Regions from separate parts of the Cytobacillus sp. FSL W8-0315 genome, predicted to be linked through region 1. Evidence: predicted binding sites of a transcription regulator. Region 1 holds the regulator's gene; the other holds the start of a gene.
What was found. Region 1 encodes Rex, which represses fermentation and respiration genes when NADH is low (regulators of the CRP and FNR family bind a similar motif). Its sites were predicted from a motif close to TTGTGAAATATTTCACAA; they were not measured.
Positions count from the first base shown of each region.

Region 2: the regulator Rex is predicted to act here: its motif matches at 3,691-3,708, upstream of MKY20_RS23265 (TIGR04053 family radical SAM/SPASM domain-containing protein).

Region 1 covers NZ_JBBOOC010000001.1:438,959-445,185, forward strand. The annotation lists gene MKY20_RS02360 (DUF4317 domain-containing protein) at 1-373, shown strand, start outside; gene groL (chaperonin GroEL) at 507-2,138, opposite strand; gene groES (co-chaperone GroES) at 2,200-2,484, opposite strand; gene MKY20_RS02375 (CPBP family intramembrane glutamic endopeptidase) at 2,802-3,527, shown strand; gene MKY20_RS02380 (YdiK family protein) at 3,574-3,777, shown strand; gene MKY20_RS02385 (redox-sensing transcriptional repressor Rex) at 3,799-4,443, opposite strand; gene moaC (cyclic pyranopterin monophosphate synthase MoaC) at 4,471-4,953, opposite strand; gene MKY20_RS02395 (ABC-F family ATP-binding cassette domain-containing protein) at 5,144-6,227, shown strand, end outside.
Region 2 covers NZ_JBBOOC010000001.1:4,541,927-4,548,153, reverse strand. The annotation lists gene MKY20_RS23300 (YitT family protein) at 1-54, shown strand, start outside; gene MKY20_RS23295 (BsuPI-related putative proteinase inhibitor) at 74-829, shown strand; gene MKY20_RS23290 (DUF3813 domain-containing protein) at 868-1,053, opposite strand; gene MKY20_RS23285 (hypothetical protein) at 1,056-1,208, opposite strand; gene MKY20_RS23280 (Cof-type HAD-IIB family hydrolase) at 1,337-2,155, opposite strand; gene MKY20_RS23275 (alpha/beta fold hydrolase) at 2,436-3,203, shown strand; gene MKY20_RS23270 (metal-sulfur cluster assembly factor) at 3,277-3,585, shown strand; gene MKY20_RS23265 (TIGR04053 family radical SAM/SPASM domain-containing protein) at 3,803-4,930, shown strand; gene MKY20_RS23260 (Crp/Fnr family transcriptional regulator) at 4,960-5,661, opposite strand; gene moaA (GTP 3',8-cyclase MoaA) at 5,948-6,227, shown strand, end outside.

The sequences.
Region 1 (6,227 bases):
TAACCGTATGATCGTGGAAAACGAAGAGGATGAACCGCCGAAGCTGGATTCCAAAGACGTAGAACGCGTTTTAAAAGTGAGTGGTCTCGAAGATATTAATTCAGAAAAGGTCCAATCCGCTTATCAAAAAATCATCGATGATGACAAATATGAAATAAAGGCAACCAGCGTCCTGCCCAAATTTAATTCAAAATCAATAAAAATCAGCACGAAGGCAGCCAACATATCCATCTGCCCGCAAGATCTTCGATATGTAAAACAAGTCCATTTTGACGGCAAGCGCTATCTGATGATCGAAGTGGAAGAAGATACTGTGATTGAAGGCTTCACGATGATTCCCGAAACTTTTGGCGGGGGTTCGGACAAAGAATAAATAAAAAAAGGAATTCCCGAATAGGAATTCCTTTTTTGTTTGTTATAAACAGTTTTGGGAACAGCAGGACAAGAAAACCTGTACCTATGTCCTGGTGGATGATGCTTTAAAACGTTGGGTTCAACGCTTTAAATTACATCATGCCGCCCATTCCGCCCATGCCGCCCATATCAGGCATTGCAGGAGCAGCGTTTTCTTCCGGCTTGTCAGCAACTACTGCTTCAGTAGTTAAGAACATAGCTGCAACAGATCCAGCGTTTTGAAGAGCTGAACGAGTTACTTTAGTTGGGTCAACGATACCAGCTTCGATCATGTTTACCCACTCGCCAGTAGCAGCGTTGAAGCCAGTTCCAACTGCTTCGCGCTTTAAGCGGTCAACAATGATAGAACCTTCTAGACCGGCATTGTGAGCAATTGTGCGTACAGGCTCTTCCATCGCACGCAATACGATGTTAACACCAGTTGCTTCATCGCCTTCAGCCTGGATAGCAGCCACTTTATTGTATACGTTTAGAAGGGCAACACCACCACCGGAAACGATGCCTTCTTCTACAGCAGCACGTGTAGAGTTAAGGGCGTCTTCGATGCGAAGCTTGCGCTCTTTTAATTCAGTTTCAGTAGCAGCACCAACTTTAACAACTGCAACACCACCAGCAAGTTTAGCAAGGCGCTCTTGTAATTTTTCGCGGTCAAATTCAGAAGTTGTTTCTTCCATTTGAGTGCGGATCTGGTTCACACGTCCGCCGATTTGCGCGCTGTCTCCAGCACCCTCAACGATTGTAGTGTTTTCTTTTGTAACAACTACTTTAGTAGCGCGTCCTAAAGAGTCGATTGTAGCAGACTTAAGGTCACGGCCTAACTCTTCAGTGATTACTTCACCGCCAGTCAGGATCGCGATATCTTCAAGCATAGCTTTGCGGCGGTCACCGAAGCCAGGAGCTTTTACTGCTACCGCGTTGAAAGTTCCGCGAAGCTTATTCACAACTAGTGTAGCAAGTGCTTCACCTTCAACATCTTCAGCTACAAGCAATAAAGGCTTGCCTTGCTGTACAACTTGCTCAAGTACAGGAAGGATTTCCTGGATGCTTGTGATCTTCTTATCAGTGATTAAGATATAAGGGTTTTCAAGAACCGCTTCCATCTTATCAGAATCTGTAACCATGTATGGAGAAGCATATCCGCGGTCGAATTGCATACCTTCAACCACATCAAGCTCAGTTGTGAATCCTTTAGATTCTTCGATTGTGATAACACCATCGTTGCCAACGCGCTCCATTGCTTCAGCGATCAGCTGGCCAACTTCATTGTCAGCAGCAGAGATTGCAGCAACCTGAGCAATAGATTCCTTATTTTCGATTGGCTTAGAAATAGCTTTTAATTCTTCTACAGCTGTAACAACTGCTTTTTCGATTCCTTTGCGGATGCCCATTGGGTTAGCGCCTGCAGTTACGTTCTTAAGGCCTTCACGGATCATTGCCTGAGCAAGAACAGTTGCAGTTGTTGTACCGTCACCGGCAACATCATTTGTTTTACTTGCTACTTCAGCAACAAGCTTCGCACCCATGTTTTCGAATGCATCTTCAAGCTCGATTTCTTTCGCAATTGTCACACCATCATTGGTGATAAGTGGAGAACCGAATTTCTTCTCAAGAACCACGTTGCGTCCTTTAGGTCCAAGAGTTACTTTTACCGCATTTGCAAGGGAATCCACACCGCGAAGCATCGCGCGGCGAGCTTCTTCACTAAATTTAATCTCTTTAGCCATTGATAAAAACCTCCTCAAAAATTTTAGCTTTATTCTTTAATAATCTTCGTCTGATCGGCGATTAGCCAATTACAGCAAGAATGTCATTTTCGCGTAAAATTAAATACTCTTTGCCTTCGTACTTCACTTCAGTACCAGCATATTTTGAGAAGATGATACGATCGCCGTCAGCAACTTCAAGGGCAACACGCTCACCATTTTCAAGAACGCGGCCAGTTCCTACAGCTACAACTTTACCTTCTTGAGGCTTTTCTTTAGCAGTGTCCGGCAGTACGATGCCGCTTGCAGTTTTTTCTTCAGTTTCAACAAGCTCGATAATAATTCGATCACCTAGTGGCTTTAACAAGTGAAACAACCTCCTCAAATAATATGTAAATATTTTTATTTATTAGCACTCTCTCTGTATGAGTGCTAACACAATTATTATATTAATGAATCTCATTTCTATTTGCAAGGGTGAAGCTTAAATTTTTTAGAAAAAATTTCATTCGCCCATACACGCTATTTTTCGACACAGACAACCTCTTAAGTATGCTTCGGAACTCTTCACTTTACCCATAGTATTTTCCTGCTTTGATGCTGATATTTGAAACCCGCTCCTTATTAAGAGTACAATGGCTTTAGGACTTGTTTTCCAACACTCAGAATAAGGAGTATAACATTTTGAAGAAGGAATATTGGTTTATATTAATAGCTTATATTGCCATGCAGCTGTCCAGTTTGTTTGGCGTTCCGCTTGTGTTATTTATTGCAGATGCCCTTGGACAGAACCCCGAAAACATGCAGATCCTGGCTGTAGCCTACTGGCTTGTCATCAGTTTTACGGTTACACTGATCATTACGCTTCTATTATTAAGAAAAGAGATGAAAAAAGGCCTGGATAGGGATGCATCTTCCGCAGCAAGCTCAGCGGGCTGGGCAGTTGGGGGTATATTTTTGGCCCTGATCGCTCAAGCTACTGCTGCCAGCATTGAAAATATGATTGGGATTGAAATGGGATCTGAGAATACGCAGCAGATTATCCGGATTATTGAAGCATCGCCAATCGTTATCTTAATTAGTTCGGTCATTGGGCCAATACTTGAGGAGATTGTCTTTAGAAAAGTTATTTTCGGTTCTCTCCATAAGCGCTTCAACTTCTTCTTATCGGCCCTGATCAGCTCAGTCATTTTTGCACTTGCCCATTTCGAGCCTGAACATGTACTGCTGTACTCGGCAATGGGGTTCACCTTTGCTTTCTTATATGTCAAAACGAAGCGGATTATTGTGCCGATTTTTGCCCATGTGGCGATGAACACCTTTGTTGCGGTTATCCAGCTGAATCAGGATAATATGCAAAAATGGTTAGAAGAAATGGAAAAAATGCAGAGCTTTATCAGCTTTTTCTAGCATAGGGAAATGCTTTGCAGAGTTTTAAACTTACTGGGGGATTTTGATGAGAAGCACACCTTTGTTTTCAGGCTTTATTTACATCCTTCTCGGATGCCTTTTCACTTTTATAGCCATACAGAATATCCAGCATGAAGAAACCTGGGGATTCTTTACTTATTTTCTGATTATAATTGCCACATTCGATTTTGGCACCGGACTGCGGATGGTTGGCCTGCATTTTAAAATGAAAAATAAAATGAAAAAATGAGCCCCCAAAAGGCTCATTTTTTTACATTTCTTCCGGATAGTTTTTCAGAAAATAAACCAGTGACTGCAATTCTACTGCCAGATCGATATGGTGAATCCGAATCGAGGCTGGCACAGTGAGCCTCGCAGGTGTAAAATTAAGGATTCCTTTTATTTTCGCATTCACCATCCGATCGGTAATAGCCTGGGCAGGCGGTGCCGGCACCGTTAAAATCGCCACCTGAATATTATTATTTATAATAACTTCTTCAAGGTCATCCATATGATGGACCGGTACATCACCGATTTTCGTGCCAACCTTACTCTCATCAACATCAAAGGCTACTTCTATTTTGGTATTATTATTTTTAAGAAAATTATAGTTAAGAAAGGCTGTTCCTAAATTCCCTACCCCGATCAAAGCTACTTTAGTCAGCTCATCCTGGTCAAGAGTCTTCCGAAAGAAGCCCAGCAGGTAATTCACATTATATCCATATCCTTTTTTTCCTAACGCACCAAAGTACGAAAAATCGCGGCGGATTGTTGCAGAATCTACCTTTACCGCCTCACTCAATTCTGCTGAAGAGACTCTTTGTTTGCCTGATGAGTGAAGGTTTTTTAGAAAGCGGTAGTATAAAGGCAGCCGTTTAGCTGTTGCCTGCGGTATCTTAATTGGTTCATTGGCCATTCGTCCATCCCCATTTCTTATGATGAATTAATTTCTTTTAAAATCTCCGTTTTTTCCGCCTGTTTTCTCTATTAAAAAGGTTGGCCCAATCACCATTCCTTTATCTACAGCCTTGCACATGTCATAAACGGTCAGCGCACAGACAGAAGCGGCTGTTAACGCTTCCATTTCCACACCCGTATTTCCCTTCGTTTTTACAGAAGCAGTAATGATCAGGACATACTCTTCCTCTTCCGCCTTCCATGAAAATGAAATGTCCACGCCCTTAAGCGGCAGCGGATGGCACATCGGAATAATGTCCCATGTTTTCTTGCTCGCCATAATGCCTGCAGTTTGTGCAACAGCGAGTACATCCCCTTTTTTCATAGAGTTGGATGTTATCTTTTCGTATATCTCCTGATTAAGAGTAATACTTGATTGAGCAATGGCTGTTCTTGCCGTTTCAGGTTTATCGCTGACATCCACCATTTTTGCCCTGCCCTCTTGATTAAAATGAGTAAAATCCGCCATTCAAAACACCTCTCTTCAAAATCATACACTATTTTTCTGTTACTTTGTATGTGCTTTGTATTGTTCCTCACATATTTATTTGCCTTTTGTCTTGATTGAATGCCCTGCAGAAGGGATTATAGTCCTGTCTCCTTTATTGCCGAACATATATGAATGAGTTACACTTACTCTATACCCGAGGTGAAAGAACATGATACTATTACAAGTCAATCAGCTGGCGAAAAATTTTGGCGCTGATCCCATTTTAACCAATATAAAGCTTGAAGTACAAACCAGGGACAGGATTGCGCTAGTAGGGCGCAATGGTGCAGGAAAGTCCACCCTTTTGAAAATTATTGCCGGACAAATGACATATGACTCCGGTGAGATTATAAAGCCAAAGGAAGTAACAATTGGCTATCTTGCACAAAATACCGGCCTGGAATCAGAGTTATCCATTTGGGATGAAATGCTGACTGTTTTTAGTCATCTGCAGAAGCAGGAAAAACAGCTTCGCAGCCTTGAAGAACAAATGGCAGACCCTGATATCCTAAATAACTCTGATGCCTATGAACGCATCTTAAAAGAATACGACAAGCTTCAGGTTGATTTCAAAGAAAATGGCGGCTATCAATATGAGGCAGATATCCGTTCCATTCTCCACGGACTCAACTTCAGCTCAATGGGCTATGACACTAAAATTTCATCATTGAGCGGCGGACAGCGTACCAGATTGGCCCTTGGTAAACTTTTGCTGACAAAGCCTGATATCTTAATACTGGACGAGCCTACCAACCACCTGGATATTGAAACATTATCATGGCTCGAACAGTACCTGCAGGGATACAACGGTGCCATTCTAATCGTATCCCATGACCGATATTTCCTTGATAAGGTCGTTTCCCAGGTTTACGAGATTTCCCGCCGCCAAATAAGAAAGTACCCAGGAAACTACAGTTCCTATCTCGATCAAAAAGCGGCTAACTTTGAAAGAGAAATGAAGCAATTCGAGAAACAGCAGGAAGAGATCGCTAAGCTGCAGGATTTTATCCAGCGAAATCTTGCCCGTGCTTCCACAACCAAAAGGGCACAAAGCCGCAGAAAGCAGCTTGCCAGAATGGACGTGATGGACAGGCCGCTGGGAGACGAGAAATCAGCTTCTTTTGGCTTTGACATTGAACGGCAATCAGGCAATGAGGTTTTAAATATTCATTCTCTTGCTATTGGCTATGAAGAGATAGTGAGCGAGAATATTTCACTGCGACTGGCAAGAGGTGACAGCATTGCACTGGTGG
Region 2 (6,227 bases), 4.1 Mb from region 1:
TTTACAAATATTGTCCAAACCGCTGGTGTTTATGGTTTCTTCCGCAGGGATTAAATAAATGGAGGGATGAAGGATGCTTCGGCTTTTGACTGCTGCTGCTCTGATTATCTTCACTATGCCTTTGCAAAGTTTTGAAGCTTCTAAAAAGGAAATGCCATTTGATTTTAAAGTAATGCCTCAAGCAGGAACGGAAACAATGGAGATAGAATTGCTTCTGAGGAATACTGCCAATTACCCGCTAAGCTTTGAGTTTAGGACTTCCCAATTTTACGAAGTAAATATATTAAATCAAAATGGCGAAATGGTATATTCCTCTTCAGAAGGTAAAGCATTTTTACAAGCTATACAGACCATTGCCGTCAAACCGGATGAATTCAAGGTGTGGAAAGAGCAGTGGGATTATCGGCACAATGGCAAAAGAGTAAAGGAAGGGGAGTACATTGTAAAAGCCAGGCTTTTGGCATCAAACTTAAATGGCAAAGAACTGGAGACCAAAGCGGAATCAGAAGCCTCTGTCTATATCCCAGGACAAAATCCTGCCTTTCGCCATGTTAAGGTTACTGGAGAGAATGGCTTATATTCAGTATCAATTGAAGGGCGTCCAAAAAACGGAAAGCTATGGTATACAGTTGAAGATGGCCATAATGAACTGCTGCCTGAAAAGGGAGTATCAGCTCTTTCAAATAACTGGGAGAACTATAATATAAAAGTAAGCATTCCTGCTGATAAATTGCCTGAAAACGGATCAGTGATTTTGCATTTATATGAAAAAAGCCATAATGACGGACATATTATAAATCCCTTTCCTGTTATCCTGGAAAGGAGGTAAAAAAGAAGCTGGCAGCCATCGAGGCTGCCAGCTTCTTTTTAGCGATTCTGCGAATATTGCTCAAGCTCCTGCTGCATCTCCCGCAGCTGTGCCTGTTCAGCCGCCGTGGAATTGGCAAACGCGGAACTTAAAGCATTTTTCGCACGGGAAACAGTTTCTTCGCCTGCAGAACTTTTAGCTATTTCCACATATTTTCTGGCTTCCTGAAATAATCTGTTTCCCATCGTTATATTCCTCCGAGGGATGATTCTTTCACATTAGCTAATTTTTGGGCTTCCGCCTCTGCATAGGTCATGTGGTACGGGATACGTTCATCATGCTTACTAACAGTATCAACACCCTGTTGTACGAAGCGTTTTGATTTATTACGTTTACCCATTCGAATCTCCTCCATGAAAGAGTTTAAAGCAGCATTGTGCTGCTCCATCCCTTAGTATGCTCTAAAGGAATGATTTAAAAAGGGAATTTAAAGGACTGGTTGCCATTAAATTTCTTTTGGTCATTTGCTTATAGTGCTTTAAGGTTTAATAATTCATTTAAATAGATTCCGATTCCATCCTCCTCGTTGGTTAAGGTGACTTCATTGGCAATATTTTTCACCTGGTCAATAGCATTGCCCATGGCAATCCCGTAGCCTGCATATTCAAGCATTTCAAGATCATTGTCTTCATCACCGAAAGCTATGATCCGCTCAGGCGGTATTTGGAAGTAATCAGCTGCTTTTTGGAGGCCAACAGCTTTATTCAGCCCTGTTTTTACGATTTCAATGACATGCCATGGAGCCGCCCAGCGACGGTGATCAATCACTTCGGCATGGACTTCGGAAAGATGGGCTCTAATTGTTTTTACATGTTCTTCATCTGTGTGGATCAGCATGCTTGTCGGATTATCATTAAGATAATTGCGTAAATCTCCAGTCGTAATTTTGGGATCGCCAAAACCGAAGATATCCAGAAGCTTTTCATCATGGTAATGCAGGTAAACATCATCTATAACTTCTGCTACAATATTATGAACTGTATAGCTATTAACGGCTTCTACAATTTCCTTTGCAACGTTCATTTGCAGAGGTGTATGATAAACTCCCCAATTATGATCTTTAGGATGATGTATGTAAGCACCATTGAAATTGACAATTGGCGTAGTCAATCCCATTTCACGATAATAAATTTCGCTGGAGCGAAATGGCCTTCCGGTGGCAATCATCACTTCATGTCCTTGTTCGCGTGCCTTTTGAATAATCATTTTAGTTTTAGCTGAGATGGTTTTGTCATCTTTTAATAATGTTCCATCAAGGTCCAGTGCAATTAAATGTTTTTCTGCCATAAGATCTCCTTCTAAGCGCTCAGCACTTTTTTATAAGAATTTAACTGCAGTTTACGCACTGCAGCCAATTGCTTATCTTGAAGTATGCCCCGCTTTTCTTTTAAGTGTAAAGGTTTTGGAAAAAAAAAGTCTACATGTTAAACTGAAAATATAGAAAGAATTTACATCAAAACAAGAGCGTAAGCTTTTACAAAATCATTTTATACATATATGTTATCAATATTATTATAATTTTGTAAAAAAATTCACTTGTGCCCTAACAGATTTAGGAGGAAGAACTGTGGTTGTTATTGAACATAAGCATATCAAAGAAATTCCTGTTCTTGAACTGGCCAGACAGGAAGTAAAAGGGGAACGCTTGCCTTTTATTATTTTCGTTCATGGCTTTACGAGTGCCAAAGAACATAATCTGCATTATGCCTATCTGCTAGCTGAAAAAGGGTTCAGGGTGGTGCTTCCAGACACCTTGCTTCATGGGGAAAGATCTGAAGGTTTATCAGGCAGCGATTTAAATTTCAGGCTATGGGATATTGTTCTAAATACAATTGCGGAATTGAACATAATCAGGGATGTCTATGAGGATGCAGATCTGATCGACAAGGGAAGAATAGGGCTTGTGGGCACCTCCATGGGAGGAATAGTCACTTTGGGCGCCTTGACCCAGTATGAGTGGGTCAAAGCTGCAGTAAGCCTTATGGGTATGCCGTATTATGAAAAATTTGCTCAGCTTCAGCTGGATGAATTGAAGAAGAATAATATTAAAATTCCGCTTTCCAGCGAAGAACTAGCAGATCTGCTGGGGACTTTAAGGGAGCGGGATCTAAGTCTTCAGCCTGAAAAACTTGGAGGAAGGCCACTTATGTTCTGGCATGGCAAAAAAGACCCGGTTGTTCCTTATTCCTATACATACCAATTTTATGAGACCATCCAGCCCTTATATAGTGACTCACCTGAAAACCTCATGTTTATATCAGATGAACAGGCGGGGCACAAAGTAAGCAGGGAAGGGCTGCTGGAAACGGTTAAATGGTTTGGGGAACATCTATAACCAACATTTTTTCAATTCATTTAAATATTTGTTAAGATAAAGATAAAGTAAATAATGAAGGAGTGCTGCAGAAATGGACCAGGATTTAAAAGACAGCATCATGGGTGCACTTGAACTTGTTGTTGACCCGGAGCTGGGGATAGATATTGTGAACTTAGGCTTAGTATATGAGGTGAAAATGGAAGAGGAAGGTAAAGCCGTGGTAGATATGACTCTTACTTCCATGGGGTGTCCTTTGGCAGGAACAATTGTTGAGCAAGTAAAGTCAGCATTGGCTGATATTCCCGAAGTAAAGGACACTGAAGTGAACATTGTCTGGAACCCGCCTTGGTCTAAAGACAGAATGTCCCGCTATGCAAAAATTGCACTTGGCGTACAATAAGATTGAATCTTAAAAACAGCAGGATTATTTTCCTGCTGTTTTTTTATGCCCTTGCTTTAATTCCTTTGAACACATCTCTGTAAATTCTTTGAAAATGAGCATTGTATGTGAGGTAGTTCACTTATTTAACATGCCGATTATCCTATACTAACGATGGAAAGACAAAATTGCGTTGATGAAACATCCAGGACCTGTGGCTGTTAAGGAGGCATCTCAAATGGGATTTGATAGAGATTTTAATAAAGACCCTTTTATTGTGATATGGGAATTAACAAGGGCATGCCAGCTAAAATGTCTGCATTGCCGTGCGGAAGCGCAATACAGGAGAGATCCGCGAGAGCTTTCCTTTGATGAAGGGAAGTATTTGATTGACCAAATCAAGGAAATGAACAACCCTATGCTTGTTTTTACGGGTGGTGATCCATTAATGAGGCAGGATGTATTCGACATTGCCGAATATGCTGTAAAAAAAGGCGTGCGTGTGTCAATGACGCCCAGTGCGACACCGAATGTAACAAAAGAAGCTATTGAAAAAGCCAAAGAGGTCGGCTTAGCTCGATGGGCTTTCAGCCTTGATGGGCCAAAAGCGGAAATCCATGACCATTTTAGAGGTACTGCCGGTTCCTTTGATTTAACGATCGAAAGGATTAAATATTTGCACGAGCTTGAAATTCCAGTCCAGATTAATACAGTTATTTCGCGTTATAATATCGATTATCTTGAGGAAATGGCTAAAGTTGTAGAAGAACTCAAATGTGTTCTTTGGAGTGTGTTCTTCCTCGTCCCAACAGGGAGAGGGCAGGAAACAGATATGATTTCTCCGGTTGAACATGAGATGGTATTTACATGGCTGTATAACTTAAGCAAAAAAGTTACTTTCGATATCAAGACAACAGCTGCCCAGCATTACCGCCGAGTGGTCATTCAGCAAAAAATGAAGGAAGCGAAGGCTCAGAATGAGGACATTCAATATCTCGATGCACTTACACAGCAAGGGCTAACGGGTTCTATAGATGGTTTAGGCAGGGCTCCTAAAGGTGTGAATGACGGAAATGGATTTGTTTTCATTTCACATATTGGGGATGTTTATCCTAGCGGGCTTCTGCCTGTTAAAGCAGGGAATGTAAGGGAACAGCCACTTGCTGAAATATACAGGGAATCGCCAATTTTTAAAGACCTCAGAAATCCTGATAAATATAAAGGGAAATGCGGACAATGCGAGTTCCGTTATGTATGCGGGGGATCCAGGTCACGGGCATTTGCCATGACAGGGGATTATATGGAAAGCGAGCCGTTTTGTGTTTATATTCCAAAGGCACTTAGAAAGAAAGCGGCAAAATCATAAAAGAAAGGGAGTGCCGTTCGGATGCACTCCTACTCGATGCTGCAATATACGGCAGGGCAGTTTTCACAGCCTATTTCATTTTTTAAATATTCAAGATCTTTGACTGTGATTTTTCCATTTAGAATGGTAATGATGCTGTCTTTTTTCAGTTCACCCAGTATCCGGTTGGTGCTTTCCCTGGATGTGCCGCAGAAATTCCCAAGCTCTTGATTCGTAAGGGGCAGATCAATGAGTATGCCATCCTTAACTTTTATGCCATAGCTGTTAGTCATTCTGATAAGGGTTGAATACAGGGCACCTTTTTTTCCGTTAAGGACGAGATCTCTAAATTTGGTCTGAGTATTACGAAAGTGGTCGCTCATCCATTTCATAAATTCATAAGCCAATGTGCTATTTTTAAATATCTCCTTTTCCAGGACATCTTTTTTTATCACAGCTACTTCGCCAGCTTCAAGAACTAAAGCATTCAATAAATATTTAGGGTTACTGGTAAATAGGGTAAGCTCGCCAATAATTTCATTTTCTCCGCATAACCTGAAGGTAAGTTCTCTGCCATCAGCTGTTATCTTGCTGATTTGTATCTTGCCTGAAAGTATAATATAAAGTTCAGCAGCATCCATACCTTCCTGAAAAATGTAAGCCCCTTTGGAGGTTTTCATACGCCGGTCTGCAAAATGAAGAAGCTCTTTAATCTCAATGGAATGTGTCGGTTTAATGGCTGTGCGAGCCATATTAATCCTCCTTCATAAAACAACTGTCTTTTTTCACAATAATATCATTTGTATAGTGAAAACATTGCCGGCTTTTGTGTCTTTATTGTGGCATTTTCTATTGAAATGGTGTGTCTTTGTTATTATATAAACAATTCCCTATTAACATTGAAACGATTGTATGTTCTAATAGTAGAAGCCCTTAATTTGAGATACCGGGTTATTTCTGTTATTTTAAGGGAAAGGCTAAAATATACATCTGTATAGAAAGCTTATTTAAGTCACTCTTTATATGGAGTTGAACGAAATGGCTAAAACAATCGTTAAAGATAAATTGAATAGACCTTTAAGAGATCTTCGTATTTCTGTCATTGACCGCTGTAATTTCCGCTGTCAATACTGCATGCCGGCAGAAGTCTTCGGCCCGGATTTCGCTTTCCTTCCAAAAAATGAACTTCTGAGCTATGAAGAAATTGAACGGCTGGCTAAAATTTTTGTAAGCCTTGGCGTGGAGAAGATCAGGTTAACAGGCGGAGAACCTCTTATGAGAAAGGATATGCCTAAACTTGTAAAAATGCTTTCAGACA